DNA from 3 places in the Streptomyces sp. NPDC093801 genome. Region 3 is predicted to be linked to each of the others. Evidence: riboswitches for the same ligand, from Rfam matches in the RefSeq annotation. Region 3 holds a riboswitch; each other region holds the start of a gene.

Region 1 (5,203 bases), on a different contig from region 3:
GCCGGATCCGCCGCCGTTCTCGCCGGGGGTGACGATCTTCGGGGTGGTGGGCGTGCCGGAGGGCTGGGCCGACCCGGTGGGGGTGGGCTGCGGGGTGGTGCCGGCGAGGCTGCGGGTGAGGGTGCCGAAGGAGATGCCGGTGGCGCCGCCGACGGCCTGGGTGGAGGCGCGCAGGTCGGAGCCGGGCTGGGCGTCCTTGGCGATGTTGAAGCCGCCGTCGCCGTTCTGCTGGGAGGTGAGGAAGGCCAGGGCCTTGGTGATCTGCGTCTTGTACGTGGTGCCGTCGAGGGAGAGGGCCTGGACGGCCAGTGCGGCGGAGTTGACCGAGTTGCCGGAGGCTCCGGGGAAGCCGCCGTCGGGCTTCTGCTGGGCTGCGAGCCAGGCGAGGGCCTTGTCGACGGCCGCCTGGGACTGCTGGTCGGGCAGGAGGTCGAGGGCCATCGCGGCGATGGCGGTGGAGTCCACCTCCTCCCCGCTCGGCTCGCCGATGAGGCTGACCCAGGCGCCCGACGGCTTCTGGAGGGTCTTCAGGTAGGCGATGGGCTCGGCCGCGGCGGTGCTCTCCCCCGCCCGGACCTGGGCGATGACGCCCAGGGACTGGGAGAAGACGGAGGTGGCGTTGGTGTAGGCACCCTTGTCGGCGCAGGAGCGGTCGGGCGCCGGGGTCTTGGCCGGGCAGACGGCCTTGGCGAGGGCGGTGATCAGGTCCTGGCCGCCGAAGTGGCGGGGGTCGCGGCCGACGGCCTCGGCGAGCAGGGCCGCCTTGCCGAGGGAGCCGCCGCCCGCGTACTTGGTGCCAATGTTCGTCCAGGAGGCGAGGGTGCGGCCGGTGCCGTCCTTGCCGCCGTGATCGAGGAAGTCGACGATGCCGCGCAGGGCCGCGTTGTCGGCGCCGGTGGCGGCCAGGGCGTACGCACCGTCGATGGTCAGGCCGTAGTCGGCGAAGCCGGTGCCGGCGGTGCTCTCGTAGTAGTGGCCCTGGATGAGCCGGGTGGGGTCGGTGAGGTAGGCCGAGCCCTTCTTGAGGTCCGGTCCGCCCTCGGGACGGGGCGTCGGCCCGGTGGTGGGACCGGTCGGGGAGGGCGAGGGCTCGGGCTTCTTGGTGGTCAGGGTGACCAGGTCGCTCTTGGCCCCGGCGATGACGGCGGGGACGGTGGCGAACAGCAGCGGGTCGGTGCCGCCGGCCTCGAAGGCGAAAGCGCCGCTGGGCAGTTGCTGCTTGGACAGCCAGGAGACGGCCGCGTCCGCCCGGTCTGTCTCGCCCAGGTGGCGCAGGGCCTGGGCTGCGAAGCCGGTGGCGTACGCGCTGCCCACCGTGCCGTACGCGGCGGCGGGCAGGCCACCGTCCGCGAGCTGGGCCTTCTTCAGGAAGTCGCGGGCCTTGGCCACCTCCGCCTCGTGGCCGCCGGCCCGTTGGAGGGCGAGGGCGGCGAGGCCGGTGGCTCCGGGCTCGCTGTCGCAGCCGTCGCCGCGGCGGATCAGCATGCTGGTGAAGCCACCGTCCTGGCACTGCATGTCGGTCAGGCGGGCCACTGCGTCGGCGGGCGGGCGGACGCCGCCCCCGAGCAGGGCGATCACGGCCAGGGCCTGCCCCTCGGCCTGGCCGGAGGTGGTGGGAAAGTCACCCCTGACGGTGCAGCCGGGTACGGGCGTGGGGGCGTCCGATCCGCTGGTGCATACGTCCTTCACGAGGTCGCCGAGCAGGTCGTGGCCGCCGACGGCGCGGGGGTTGCCGCCCGTCGCCTCGGCCACGAGGGCGAGCCGGGCCGCGGCCGCCGCTTCCGGCGCCCGGTCCTTGCCGGACGGGTAGGCGTACGCCTCGGTGTGCTCGGGCCGGGCCAGGAAGGCGGCTACCTTCGCGGCCGCCGGGCTCTTCGGGTCGGCGGCGGCCAGGGCGAGGGCGGTCTCGGCGGTCAGGGTGTAGTTGGGGGTTTCGGAGCCCTCGTCAACGACGCGTTCGCCGTCCTTGAGCTGTGCGGTGAGCCAGCGGGTGGCCGCGGGGAGGTCGACCGCGCCGGGCGGGACGACGGGCCCGCTCGTGTCGGTGGGCTTGGGCGAGGCCCCGCCGCCGGCGCGGACGTCGTCCGGGGAGAAGGTGGGCTTGCCGGTGCTGCCGCCGACGTCCGTGCCGCCGAAGACCCACGCGTCCACGTCACCCGGCTTGGGGGTACGGGCCATCGCGCCGAGCGGGCTGTACGTCCAGTTCGCCTGCCCGGGCGAGGCCGTCCAGTAGGACCAGTAGGCAGAGGCCTGCGGGGTGAGCTGGCAGGGCTCCTTGTCCGGCGTCGGGTACTGCGTACCGGAGTTGAAGGAGCCGTAGCCGATCCGGCAGATGAAGGCGGGGCCGTCGTGGACGGTGCCGGTGGTGGTGAATCCGGCTTCGTGGAGCAGGTCGTAGCCGGTGGTCGGGGTCGTGTCGCAGCCGCGTTCGACCTTGCCGCCGAACGGGCCGAAGTCGACGGCCACGACCGCGCCGACCGTGGCCGTGCAGTCCTTGACCGGGTCGGCCGTCGCCGTCGTGGACGGCGCGAGGAAGGCGACGGTCACACCGCAGACGAGCAGCATCGCCGCCGTGATGGACAGCAGCCGATGTCTGGCGCTCGTGTGCTGGCCTGCCCACTGTTCGGTGTCCACCCGCAGCCCCCTCGTCCAGGCCGGACGGACGGGGTACGTGGCGAGACGCCCCGTGCGCGATGTCCGCAGGGGCGTTGACGACCACGCCGTAGTCCGCGACGGCGCTCTTCGTTCATGACACGGCCACAGGCAATCCGGCTCGCCCGGGACGATCGCCGGGCCTACGGTTGCGGGTCAGCGCCGGAATTCGACCGGCTTCCCCTGGGGCTGAGTACTTGTCAGCCGCCATGGAACACGGCCCCGAGTGCACCGTCAAGGTGGGATGCGTCTCATCCGGCTGCCGGGGCAGGGCACTTGGCGCCATGCTGGCGGACCCTTGATCACTGGGGTAGCGTCCTGGGCGCCACATGGGGGAACTCGGTGAGAATCCGGGGCTGACGCGCAGCGGTGTGGCACGGCGGACGCCGTGCCGAGCCCGAATGCCCGTGCGGTGACGAAGCATCAGGAAGCCGTACCACGCGTCCCGGACGGCGGCCCCTTCCCCAGGTCGTGCCGCGGTCCGCGCACGGTCCCCGGGCGAGGTCGGCCGGCGTTCGCCGATCTCAGGAGCAGGTCATGAACCGTTCCCTCACCCCCCGCCGCCTCGCGATTGCGGTCCCTGCCGCAGTCGGCGCGTTCGCCCTCGCCGTGGTGCCCGCCGCGGCCACGTCGACGCCCGCCCAGATCGCCACGTCGAAGACGAACGGTGTGGCGTACCTCAAGTCCCTTCAGGCCGCCGATGGTTCCTACGCCGGCTTTGGATTGTCCAACGAGTGGGCCTTCAGCGCCTTCGCCGCCGCGGGTACCGCGGTCGTCGACGTCGCGCCGGGCGGGGACACCACGAAGAACGCCCGGACCGTCTACCGGAACCTGCTGTCCACGTCCGGCTGGCCCTCGGCCTCCCCGGTCGTCACCGACTATGAGCGCGGCACCCTGAACGCGTACGCGGCCGGTATCGACCCGGCCCGGGTCTCCGCCTCCCGCAACCTGATCGCGAACATCTACTCCTACTGGCAGACCCCCGAGCCCGGCTACTTCGGCCCCTCCGCCAACTTCAACGGCACCGTCTTCGCCGCCCTCGCCCTCGGCGGCGCCAAGACCCAGACGGGCAGCGCCCGCATACCGCAGGCCCTCACCAACTCCCTCGTCGCACGCATCCGCGCGAACCAGCACAACGACGGCGGCTGGCAGTACAGCAAGGCCGAGGGCAACCCGACCGCTCTGGCCACCGCCGGCGACATCGACATGACCGGCGCCGCCATGGCCGCCCTGTGCGCCTCGGGCGTCCCGGGCACCGACACCGACGTCGTCCAGGCGAAGAACTTCCTCAAGAGCAAGCTCGTCACCACCTCGGGCGCCTTCAACTCGATGTACGGCGTCAACACCAGCTCCAACGGCTGGGCCGTCGCCGGGCTCAACGCCTGCGGCATCAACCCCCAGACCGGGGATTTCCTCACCACCGCCGGCAAGACCCCGATCGACTTCCTCATCGCCAACCAGTACAACCCCGGCGGCGGCTTCAAGTACAAGCCGGCCGACACCAGCCCCACCGCCTACGCCTCGATCGACTCGTTGCGCGCGGTCGCCGGCGGCGGCTTCACCTCCACCCCGCCCGTCCCGGTCACCCCGGGCGCCCCACAGTGGGTGGCCCAGTCGACGTTCACCTCGGGGACCGCCACCAAGCTGGCGCTCACCGTGGACGACGGCGCCGGCGGCCTGAAGGTCTGCTCGGTCTCCTTCACCCCGACCGGCACGACCACCACCCTCGGCGACGTCCTGAACGCGGCGACCACGGCGGCCACCCCGGCCGGCTGTGTCACCAGCGTGACGCCGTCCTCCGGCACCGGCACCATCACTGCCGTCAACGGCAAGGCCAACAGCGGCTCCAACACCTGGAAGGTGAGCGTGGACGGCTCCGCCTTCGCCGGAGCCGCCCGCAACAAGGTGATCAACGTGGGCGACACCATCGCGCTGCGCTGGGGCGCCTGAGACGTGCGACGGGCGGGGGTACGCGTCCTGCTCCCCCGCCCGTGGTGCGGCACCTGCTCGGATCAGAAGGAGGTCCAGACGAACGACACCTGGTCGCCCGCGTTCAGCTTGAACTGGCAGCCGCCGACCGGGGTGGGCGTGCCGTTGACGGATATGTTCCAGTAGGCCGAGCCGCCCCCGCTGACACCCTTGATGGTGTCGACGGAGAAGTCGTCGAACGAGGCGTACCAGGTGCCGTCCCAGGCGAAGTAGTTAAGGCGGGCGGCGTCGTCCAGGGCGGCGGTCGGGGTGGGGACCTTGCTCGGGTTGGCGCCGCCGTTGGTGCCGTCGCACTTGTGGGTGCCGCCGGTGGCGGTGGTCACGTCGTGACCCTTGGTCGTGATCTTCCCCTTGAACAGCTGCCCGTCGGGGCCCTGCACGGTGAGGTTGACCTTGACCGGGGCGTTGGTGTTGACCGGCTTGGCGTGGGCGACGGCCGGGACGGCGGTGAGGCCGGTGAGGACGAGTCCCAGGGCGGCCGTGGTGACGACGGCGTGGCGGGCGGGGCTCAGGCGCATGGAGTGGCCTTTCTGACCGGTCCGGTCGGCCGATGCGGCTCCCG
Region 2 (5,203 bases), on a different contig from region 3:
GGAGAGCCTGACGACGTCCTCGGCGGTGTAGGTCCGCTCGATGCCCGCCCAGCGCGGGTCCGTCGCCCACCGCTGCTTCAGCTGCTCGGCCGCCGCCGTCGTGTTCGTGTCTGCCATGACCGTCACCGTCTCCATGAATCGCTTGGTCTGCCAATGCCGCGTCCGTCGCGACGAGAGATTGGCACTGTGTGCCGTGTTCTTGGGTTTGCGGCCGCCGGCCCCCACCTGGGGAGGAGCTGGGCAATGCTGCAGGTCAGCCGGGGCGGACGGCCGGAATCTCCGACGTCAGGGCGCGAGTCGGGCTCCGTCCAGTCGGCCCGGCCGCCGGGGGTCCGGCGGGCCGCACGACAGACTCTGACAGCGGCACGCAGTGCCATCAATGCCGCACATCTGCCAACTTCTGCGAATCTTCTGCGGCCGAATTGCCAAGCTTGCAAAGGTTGGCGTGGGCAGGATCGTGCGTACGCTGAAGCCCTGGCGGGAGCGGCTGAAGGAGCCCAGGTGAGCAAGACGTACGCGGGAGCGCGGCTGCGGCGGCTGCGCGAGGAGCGCCGGATGAGCCAGGCCGAGCTGGCCCGGGTCCTGGCCATCTCCCCCAGCTACCTGAACCAGATGGAGCACGACTCCCGGCCATTGACCGTGCCTGTCCTGCTGCGGCTGACCGAGGCGTTCGGCGTGGACCCCGGCTTCTTCTCCGAACGCGACACCAGCCGGCTGGTGGCCGATCTGCGCGAGGCACTGGCGGGCGAGATCGCCGGGGCCCGCGTCTCTTCTTCGGACCTCGCCGAGCTCGCGACCCGGATGCCGGCGGTGGCCTCCGTCCTGCTGGACCTCGGTCGGCGCAGCCAACTCCTGGCCGAGCGGCTGGCCGACACCGCCGACGGCCGGGACGGTGGACCGGCCGCGCCGCGTTCACCGCACGAGGAGATCCGCGAGTTCTTCTACCGCCGCCAGAACTACCTCCACGACACCGACGTCGCCGCCGAGGGCCTCGCCCGGGAGATGGGCATCCGCCCGGGAGAGGTCGTCCGGCTGCTGTCGAAGCGCCTGGCCGACCACCACGGGATCCGGCTCACCTCGGACTCCGACCGCCTGCACCACTTCGATGCCGGAACGCGGGTCCTGCACCTGTCCGGTCGGCTCCGCCCCGGCCAGCAGGCGTTCCGCATAGCCACCCAGCTGGCGCTCCTGGAACACGGGGACGAGCTGGACCGGCTGGCCGCCGAGGACTTCGATCCGGGCTCCCCCGCCCACAGCCTGGCCCGCATCGGCATCGCCAACTACTTCGCCGCCGCACTGATCCTCCCGTACCGCGCCTTCCACACGGCCGCCGAAGAGTTCCGCTACGACATCGAACGCCTCACCGACCACTTCGGCCTCGGCTACGAGACCGTCTGCCACCGCCTGAGCACCCTGCAACGTCCCAGGCTGCGCGGGGTGCCGTTCTCCTTCGTGCGGGTCGACCGGGCCGGGAACATGTCCAAGAGGCAGTCGGCGACCGGGTTCCACTTCTCCCGCGCGGGCGGCACCTGTCCGCTGTGGAACGTGTACGAGGCCTTCGCCGCGCCCAGCCGGATCCACGTCCAGGTCGCCGCCATGCCCGACGGCCAGCGTTACCTGTGGACCGCCCGGGCCGTCACCCGGCACCGCGGCGGCTGGGGCGAGCCCGGCAAGACCTTCGCCATCGGGCTTGGCTGCGAGATCCGGCATGCGTCCCGGCTCGTCTACTCCGACGGCCTCGACCTGGACAACGCCTCCGCCGCCACCCCCATCGGCATGGGATGCCGGCTCTGCGAACGCCTCGACTGCCCCCAGCGCGCCGTCCCGCCCCTCGGCCGGACACTCACCGTTGACGAGAACAGCAGCACGTTCATCCCCTACCCCGTCGCCCGGGACCGGGGCTGAGGATCCGGCTCACCGCAGCCGCCGAGCCTCCGCCTCGGTCACCGGGTCCCCCGCCCGTACGCCGTGGAGCACGTGGGCGAGCACCTCGGCGCCGCGGACCACGCGGGGGCCCGGCCGGTTGAAGTACGCAGGTCCGTCCAGGACCCACACCTCGCCGGCCGCCACGGCGGGCAGTTCGTGCCAGCCCGGCTGGGCGGTGAGCAGGTCGAGCTCCGTCATGGTCCGCTCGGGCGGGAAACCGCACGGGAGCACGAGGATCACGTCCGGGCGGGCCTCGCGTACCGCCTCCCACGTCATCGGCTTGGTGTGCTCACCGGGCTCGGCCAGGAGCGCTTCGCCGCCGGCCGCGGCGATCTGCTCCGGTACCCAGTGGCCGGCGGGCCAGAGCGGGTCGAGCCACTCGATGGCGACGACCCGGGGCCGCGCTCGCCCCGCCGTGCGGCGCCGGACCTCGGCCAGGCGGCCACGCAACTCCGTGCGTCGCCGCTCGGCAGCCTCCCCCACCCCCAGCAGCTCGCCCACCGTGACCAGGCAGTCCAGTACGTCGTCCAACGTCCGCGGCTCCAGGCTCAGCACCCGGGGGCCGGCGTCCATGACGCGCACCGCGTGGGAGACCGCCTCGTAGGACACCGCGCAGACCTGGCAGAGGTCCTGGGTGAGCAGGACGTCCGGTGCGAGGGCGGCGAGCGCCTCCGTGTCCAGGGTGTAGAGCGAGGATCCACTGTGTGCCGCGCCGCCCACCGCGGTGGAGATCTCCCGGCTGGTGAGCACGTCCGCGTCGAATTCGGCCCGGGTCACGACGGGTACGGAGGCGACCGCTGCGGGCGGCCAGTCGCATTCGTGGGTGCGTCCGACCAGGTCGGAGACGAGTCCGAGGTCCGCCACGATGTCGGTGGCCGCCGGGAGCAGGGAGACGATGCGCATACGGCGACTCTAGGCCCGCCCGAGCGGTGAGTCTGGACTTACTAGGACGTCCAACTATATGTTCCTGGCACAAGGTCCGCGGTGCAGGGAAGCCGGTGTGAATCCGGCACGGTCCCGCCACTGTGACCGGGGAGTGTGCTGCCATCCACACGCCACTGACGAAGTCTGTCGGGAAGGCGGGCGGCGCGCGGGGATCCGGGAGTCAGGATACCGGCCGCGGATTGTTCCCGCGTTTGTCCACGAGGATGGAGCAGACACGCATGGCACCGGTTTGTACCCACGACCCTGGTGATCCGGCGGAGCGCACGCACACCACTTCCGTGCGCTCGTAGTTCCCACGGCTTTCCGCAGCGGCACACCCCCATCAGGGTGTCGTCCGCCGGTCTGCCGTGCCATCCCCGGATCCAACCTGACGAGAGCAGGCACCCATGGTCCGTGAACTCACCCATTTCATCGGCGGAAAGCACACCACCGGCACCTCCGGACTCTTCGCCGACGTGTACGACCCCAACACCGGCGCCGTCCAGGCGCGCGTGCCCCTGGCCGGGCGCGCCGACACCGAGGCCGCCATCGCCAACGCCGAGGAGGCGCAGGTCGATTGGGGGCAGTGGAACCCTCAGCGACGCGCCCGCGTGCTGCTGCGCTTCCTCCAGCTCGTCGAAGGCGAACGCGAGAGCCTGGCCAGGCTTCTGTCTTCCGAGCACGGCAAGACCGTGGCCGACGCCCACGGCGACCTGCAACGCGGCCTGGAGGTGGTCGAGTTCGCCGCCGGGATCCCGCACCTCCTCAAGGGGGAGTTCACCGACAACGCCGGAACCGGCATCGACGTGCACTCCCTGCGCAGCCCGCTCGGCGTGGTCGCCGGCATCACGCCGTTCAACTTCCCCGCGATGATCCCGCTGTGGCAGGCCGCGCCCGCGCTGGCCTGCGGGAACGCGTTCATCCTCAAGCCGTCCGAGCGCGATCCGTCGGTACCGCTGCGGCTCGCGGAGCTGTTCCTGGAGGCGGGACTGCCGCCGGGCGTGCTCAACGTGGTCAACGGCGGCAAGGAGTCCGTCGACACCCTCCTCGAAGACCCGCGCGTCCAGGCCCTCGGCTTCGTCGGCTCGACCCCGATCGCCGCGCACATCTACGCCACCGCCGCGTCCCACGGCAAGCGCGCCCAGTGCTTCGGCGGCGCCAAGAACCACATGATCGTGATGCCGGACGCGGACCTCGACCAGGCCGTCGACGCCCTCATCGGCGCCGGCTACGGCTCGGCGGGCGAGCGCTGCATGGCCATCTCCGTCGCCGTACCCGTCGGCGAGGAGACGGCCGACCGGCTGGTCGCCGCCCTCAAGGACCGCATCGCCACCCTGAAGATCGGCCGGTCCGACGACCCGGAGGCCGACTTCGGGCCGCTGGTCAGCCGGGACGCCCTCGACCGGGTCCGCCGCTACGTCGACATCGGCGTCAACGAGGGAGCCGAACTCGTCGTCGACGGCCGCGGGTTCACTCTGGAAGGCCACGAGAACGGCTACTTCGCCGGCGCCTCCCTCTTCGACCGGGTCACCCCGCAGATGCGCGTCTACCGCGAGGAGATCTTCGGCCCCGTCCTGTCGGTCGTCCGAGCCGCCGACTTCGAGGAGGCCCTGCGCCTGCCGAGCGAGCACCCGTACGGCAACGGAGTGGCGATCTTCACCCGCGACGGGGACACCGCCCGCGAGTTCACACGCCGCGTCAACACCGGCATGGTCGGCGTCAACGTCCCCATCCCGGTACCGGTCGCCTACCACACCTTCGGCGGCTGGAAGCGCTCCGGATTCGGCGACCTGAACCAGCACGGCCCGGACTCGATCCGCTTCTACACCCGCACCAAGACCGTCACCTCGCGCTGGCCCTCCGGGGTCAAGGAAGGCGCGAGCTTCACCATCCCGACGATGGGGTGAGCGCCGTGACCACCGCCCTCACCGAGGACCAGCTCGCCCTGGCCGAGGTCACCCTCGACTTCGCCCAGGAGCAACTGGCCCCCCATGCCCTGGCATGGGACCAGGACAAGCACTTCCCCGTCGACGTCATCCGACAGGCCGCCGCCCTCGGTCTCGCCGGTGTGTACGTCCGCGAGGAACACGGCGGCTCGGGCCTGTCACGCAGCGACGGCGTCCTCGTCTTCGAAACCCTCGCCACCGGCTGCCCGTCCATCGCCGGCTACCTGTCCATCCACAACATGGTCGCCTGGATGATCGACCGCTACGGCGACGACGCCCAGCGCGCCCGCTGGCTGCCCGGCCTGTGCTCCGCGGCGACCCTGGGCAGCTACTGCCTGACCGAACCGGGCGCGGGATCGGACGCCGCCGCGCTGCGCACCCGCGCGGAGCGGCAGGGTGACCACTAC
Region 3 (5,203 bases):
GCCGTGTGGGCCGGAGCAGAACGCATCGTACGGTCTGGTGGGGGTGCGCCGGAAGCGGATCCCGAGAGATGATCGCGTGAACACATCGGCTCCGTCCCGGCGAGCCGCCTTCGGCCGGAAGGGGGCGCTACGCCCCGCCCAGCCGCCGTGCCTCCGCCTCGGTCACCGGGTCTCCGGCCTGCGCCCCGTGCAACACGTGGGCGAGTACTTCGGCACCCCGGACCACGCGCGGACCTGGCCGATTGAAGTAGGCGGGGCCGTCCAGCACCCACACCTCGCCCGCCCGTACGGCGGGCAGCTCCTCCCAGTCCGGCAGCGAGGTGAGCAGGTCGAGCTCCGTCAGGGTCCGCTCGGGCGGGAACCCGCACGGCAGGACGAGGACCACGTCCGGGCGTGCCTCGCGTACCGCCTCCCACGTCATCGGCCCGGTGTGCTCGCCCGGCCCGGCCAGTAGCGGCTCGCCGCCCGCCGCGGCGATCTGTTCGGGTACCCAGTGGCCGGCGGGCCACAGCGGGTCGAGCCACTCGACGGCCACCACCCGCGGCCTCGGCCAGCTTGCCACGGCGCGTCGGACCCCGGCGAGCCGGCCGAGCAGCTCCGTGCGCCGCCGTTCGGCCGTTTCCCGGACTCCCAGCAGGTCGCCCACGGTGACCAGGCAGTCCAGGACGTCGTCCAGGGTCCTCGGTTCCAGGCTCAGCACGCGCGGTCCGGCGTCCATGAGGCGCACCGCCCGGGAGACGCCCTCGTAGGACACCGCGCAGACCCGGCACAGGTCCTGGGTGAGCAGGACGTCGGGTGCGAGCGCCGCGAGTGCCTCCGTGTCCAGGGTGTAGAGCGAGGAGCCGCTGTGCGCCGCGCCACCGACCGCGGCGGAGATTTCCCGGCTGCTGAGTGCGTCCGCGTCGAATTCGGCGCGGGTGACCACGGGCACGGAGGCGACCGTCGCGGGAGGCCAGTCGCATTCGTGGGTGCGTCCGACCAGGTCGGCGGCGAGTCCGAGGTCCGCCACGATGTCCGTGGCCGCGGGGAGCAGGGAGACGATGCGCATGCCACGACTCTAGGCCCGCCCGAGCGGTGGGTCTGGACTTACTAGGACGTCCAACTATATGTTCGTGGCACAAGGTCCGCGGTGCAGGGAAGCCGGTGAGAAACCGGCACGGTCCCGCCACTGTGACCGGGGAGTGTGCTGCCATCCACACGCCACTGACGAGGTCTGTCGGGAAGGCGGGCGGCGCGCGGTGATCCGGGAGTCAGGATACCGGCCGCGGATGTTCCGTGTTGTCCACGAGGATGGAGCAGACACGCATGACACCGGTTTGTACCCACGACCCTGGTGATCCGGCGGAGCGCGCGCACACCGATTTCGCGCGCTCGTAGTTCTCACGGCTTCCCCGCAGCGGCGCACCCCTACCCGGGTGCGGTCCGCCGGCCTGCCGTGCCATCCCCGGATCCAACCTGACGAGAGCAGGCATCCATGGTCCGTGAACTCACCCATTTCATCGGCGGAAAGCACACCACCGGTTCCTCCGGGCTCTTCGCCGACGTGTACGACCCCAACACTGGCGCCGTCCAGGCCCGGGTTCCGCTCGCCGGGCGCGCCGACACCGAGGCCGCCATCGCCAACGCCGAGGAGGCGCAGGCCGAGTGGGGGCAGTGGAACCCCCAGCGGCGCGCCCGTGTCCTGATGCGCTTCCTCCAGCTCGTCGAGGGTGAACGCGAGAGCTTGGCCCGGCTGTTGTCGGCCGAGCACGGCAAGACCGTCGCCGATGCCCACGGCGACCTGCAACGCGGCCTGGAGGTGGTCGAGTTCGCGGCAGGTATCCCGCACCTGCTCAAAGGCGAGTTCACCGACAACGCGGGCACCGGGATCGACGTGCACTCGCTGCGCTCCCCGCTCGGTGTCGTCGCCGGGATCACCCCCTTCAACTTCCCCGCGATGATCCCCCTCTGGCAGGCCGCGCCCGCCCTGGCCTGCGGCAACGCGTTCATCCTCAAGCCCTCCGAGCGCGACCCGTCCGTACCGCTGCGCCTCGCGGAACTCTTCCTGGAGGCCGGCCTGCCGCCGGGCGTCCTCAACGTGGTCAACGGCGGGAAGGAAGCCGTCGACACCCTCCTCGAAGACCCCCGCGTCCAGGCACTCGGCTTCGTCGGCTCCACTCCGATCGCCGCGCACATCTACGCCACCGCAGCCGCGCACGGCAAGCGCGCCCAGTGCTTCGGCGGGGCCAAGAACCACATGATCGTGATGCCGGACGCCGACCTCGACCAGGCCGTCGACGCCCTGATCGGCGCCGGCTACGGCTCGGCCGGCGAACGCTGCATGGCCATCTCCGTCGCCGTCCCCGTCGGCGAGGAGACCGCCGACAAGCTGGTCGCCGCCCTGAAGGACCGCATCGCGACCTTGAAGATCGGTCGCTCCGATGACCCTGACGCGGAATTCGGCCCTCTGGTGAGCCGCGACGCCCTCGACCGGGTCCGCCGCTACGTCGACATCGGCGTCAACGAGGGAGCCGAACTCGTCGTTGACGGACGCGGTTTCGCTCTGGAAGGTCACGAGAACGGCTTCTTCGCCGGCGCGTCCCTCTTCGACCGTGTCTCCCCACAGATGAGGATCTACCGCGAGGAGATCTTCGGCCCCGTCCTGTCCGTGGTGCGGGCCGCAGACTTCGAGGAGGCGCTGCGCCTGCCGAGCGAGCACCCGTTCGGCAACGGCGTGGCGATCTTCACCCGGGACGGGGACACCGCCCGCGAGTTCTCCCGCCGGGTCAACACCGGCATGGTCGGCGTCAACGTGCCGATCCCCGTCCCCGTCGCCTACCACACCTTCGGAGGCTGGAAGAAGTCCGGCTTCGGCGACCTGAACCAGCACGGCCCGGACTCGATCCGCTTCTACACCCGCACGAAGACCGTCACCTCGCGCTGGCCCTCCGGGGTCAAGGAGGGCGCGAGCTTCACCATCCCGACGATGGGGTGAGCGCGGTGACCACCACCCTCACCGAGGACCAGCTCGCCCTGGCCGAGGTCACCCTCGACTTCGCGCAGGAGCAGCTCGCCCCCCATGCCGTGGCCTGGGACCAGGACAAGCACTTCCCCGTCGACGTCATCCGCCGGGCGGCCGGACTCGGTCTCGCCGGCGTGTACGTACGCGAGGAGCAGGGCGGTTCCGGCCTCTCCCGCAGCGACGGCGTCCTCGTCTTCGAGACCCTCGCGACGGGCTGTCCGTCCATCGCGGGCTACCTCTCCATCCACAACATGGTCGCCTGGATGATCGACCGCTACGGCGACGACGCCCAGCGCGCCCGCTGGCTGCCCGGCCTCTGCTCCGCGACGACCCTGGGCAGCTACTGCCTGACCGAACCGGGCGCGGGCTCGGACGCCGCCGCGCTGCGCACCCGCGCCGAACGCCAGGGCGACCACTACGTGCTGACCGGGGTCAAGCAGTTCATCTCCGGTGCCGGCGCCTCGGACGTCTACGTGGTCATGGCCCGGACCGGCGAGCCGGGCCCCGGCGGGATCTCCGCCTTTGTGGTCGAGCGCGAGGATCCGGGAGTCTCCTTCGGCCCCAATGAACGGAAGATGGGCTGGAACGCGCAGCCGACCCGTCAGGTGGTCCTCGACGGTGTTCGCATTCCTGCCGACCGGCGGCTCGGCGCGGAGGGCGATGGCTTCCGCATCGCCATGAACGGCCTCAACGGCGGCCGGCTCGGCATCGCTGCCTGCTCGCTCGGCGGGGCGCAGAGCGCCCTCGATCGCTCGCTGTCCTACCTGGCCGACCGCGAGGCCTTCGGCGCCCGTCTGCTGGACGCGCAGGCGCTCCAGTTCCGGCTGGCCGACATGGCCACGGAACTGGCCGCCGCCCGCGCGCTGGTCCGCCAGGCCGCCGAGGCCCTGGATACCGGGGATCCGCTGGCTCCGCGGCTGTGCGCGATGGCCAAGCGGTTCGCCACCGACACCGGGTACGCGGTGGCCGACGCGGCCCTCCAGCTCCACGGCGGATACGGATACCTGAGCGAGTACGGCATCGAGAAGATCGTCCGCGACCTGCGGGTCCATCAGATCCTGGAAGGCACGAACGAGGTCATGCGCGTCATCGTCGCGCGCGGACTCACGGAGACCCTGCGATGACCAACGAAGCCCCTCACGACCACGACAACGACCGCGACCACGTCCTCCTGCGCACCGAGGGACGTGCTGCCTACCTCACCCTCAACCGCCCCAAGGCCCTCAACGCCCTCAGCCATCCGATGGTGCTCCGCATCGAGCAGGCCCTCACGGCCTGGGCGCAGGACCCCGGCATCGAAGTGGTCGTCATCGACGGCGCCGGCGGCCGGGGCCTGTGCGCGGGCGGGGACATCCGCGCGATCTACGAGGACGCCCGTACCGGTGGCACCGCCTCGGCGGACTTCTGGCGCGACGAGTACCGGCTCAACGCGCTGATCGCCCGCTACCCCAAGCCCTACGTGGCCCTCATGGACGGCATCGTCATGGGCGGCGGAGTGGGCGTCTCCGCCCACGGCAGCGTCCGCATCGTCACCGAACGCTCCAAGATCGCCATGCCCGAGACCGGCATCGGGTTCGTCCCCGACGTCGGCGGCACCTACCTCCTCGCCCTGGCTCCGGGGGAGCTCGGCACCCACCTGGCACTCACGGGAGCCCCGGTCGGCGCCGCCGACGCGCTGCTGTGCGGGCTCGCCGACCACTTCGTCCCAGCGCAGGCGCTGCCCACGCTGTCCCGGGAGCTGGCCGTGGACTCCGTACACGAAGTGCTGCAGCGGCACGTGCAAGAGCCTCCCGCAGGGACCCTCGTCCCCGCGCGCGGCGAGTGGATCGACCACTGCTACGCCGCCGACACCGCCGAGGAGATCGTGGCCCGGCTCCTGGCCTCGGGCTCGTCCGCCGCGAAGGACGCGGCGGACACCCTGCTGTCCAAGTCGCCGACGGCGGTCAAGGTTACCCTGGCCGCACTGCGCGGGGCCCGGCAGCTGGGGCCGCTGGAGCGGGTGCTGGACCAGGAATACCGCGTCTCGTGCGCGGCACTGTCCTCGCCCGACCTGGTGGAGGGCATCCGCGCCCAGGTCATCGACAAGGACCGGAACCCGCGGTGGTCCCCGGCCACGCTGGAGGACGTCACCCCCGCGGAAGTGGACCGCTACTTCGCCCCGCTCGACGCGAACGAGCTCGGGCTCGTCGCGACCACTTCGTC

Evidence for each region. Region 3 has a riboswitch for cobalamin ahead of AB0469_RS06070 (CoA-acylating methylmalonate-semialdehyde dehydrogenase). Riboswitches for the same ligand answer to the same signal wherever they lie in the genome.
Region 1: another riboswitch for cobalamin. It lies ahead of AB0469_RS01590 (prenyltransferase/squalene oxidase repeat-containing protein); the one in region 3 lies ahead of AB0469_RS06070 (CoA-acylating methylmalonate-semialdehyde dehydrogenase).
Region 2: another riboswitch for cobalamin. It lies ahead of AB0469_RS01625 (CoA-acylating methylmalonate-semialdehyde dehydrogenase); the one in region 3 lies ahead of AB0469_RS06070 (CoA-acylating methylmalonate-semialdehyde dehydrogenase).

The regions. Positions count from the first base shown of each region.
Region 1 covers NZ_JBFBDP010000001.1:336,755-341,957, forward strand. Annotated here, with positions in the region: gene AB0469_RS01585 (prenyltransferase/squalene oxidase repeat-containing protein) at 1-2,565, opposite strand, end outside; cobalamin riboswitch at 2,741-2,889, opposite strand; cobalamin riboswitch at 2,949-3,080, shown strand; gene AB0469_RS01590 (prenyltransferase/squalene oxidase repeat-containing protein) at 3,190-4,602, shown strand; gene AB0469_RS01595 (DUF4430 domain-containing protein) at 4,665-5,159, opposite strand.
Region 2 covers NZ_JBFBDP010000001.1:346,165-351,367, forward strand. Annotated here, with positions in the region: gene aceA (isocitrate lyase) at 1-117, opposite strand, end outside; gene AB0469_RS01615 (short-chain fatty acyl-CoA regulator family protein) at 502-1,905, shown strand; gene AB0469_RS01620 (cobalamin-binding protein) at 1,915-2,829, opposite strand; cobalamin riboswitch at 2,885-3,063, shown strand; gene AB0469_RS01625 (CoA-acylating methylmalonate-semialdehyde dehydrogenase) at 3,258-4,757, shown strand; gene AB0469_RS01630 (acyl-CoA dehydrogenase family protein) at 4,754-5,203, shown strand, end outside.
Region 3 covers NZ_JBFBDP010000004.1:179,797-184,999, reverse strand. Annotated here, with positions in the region: gene AB0469_RS06075 (cobalamin-binding protein) at 128-1,048, opposite strand; cobalamin riboswitch at 1,097-1,282, shown strand; gene AB0469_RS06070 (CoA-acylating methylmalonate-semialdehyde dehydrogenase) at 1,475-2,974, shown strand; gene AB0469_RS06065 (acyl-CoA dehydrogenase family protein) at 2,971-4,125, shown strand; gene AB0469_RS06060 (enoyl-CoA hydratase/isomerase family protein) at 4,122-5,203, shown strand, end outside.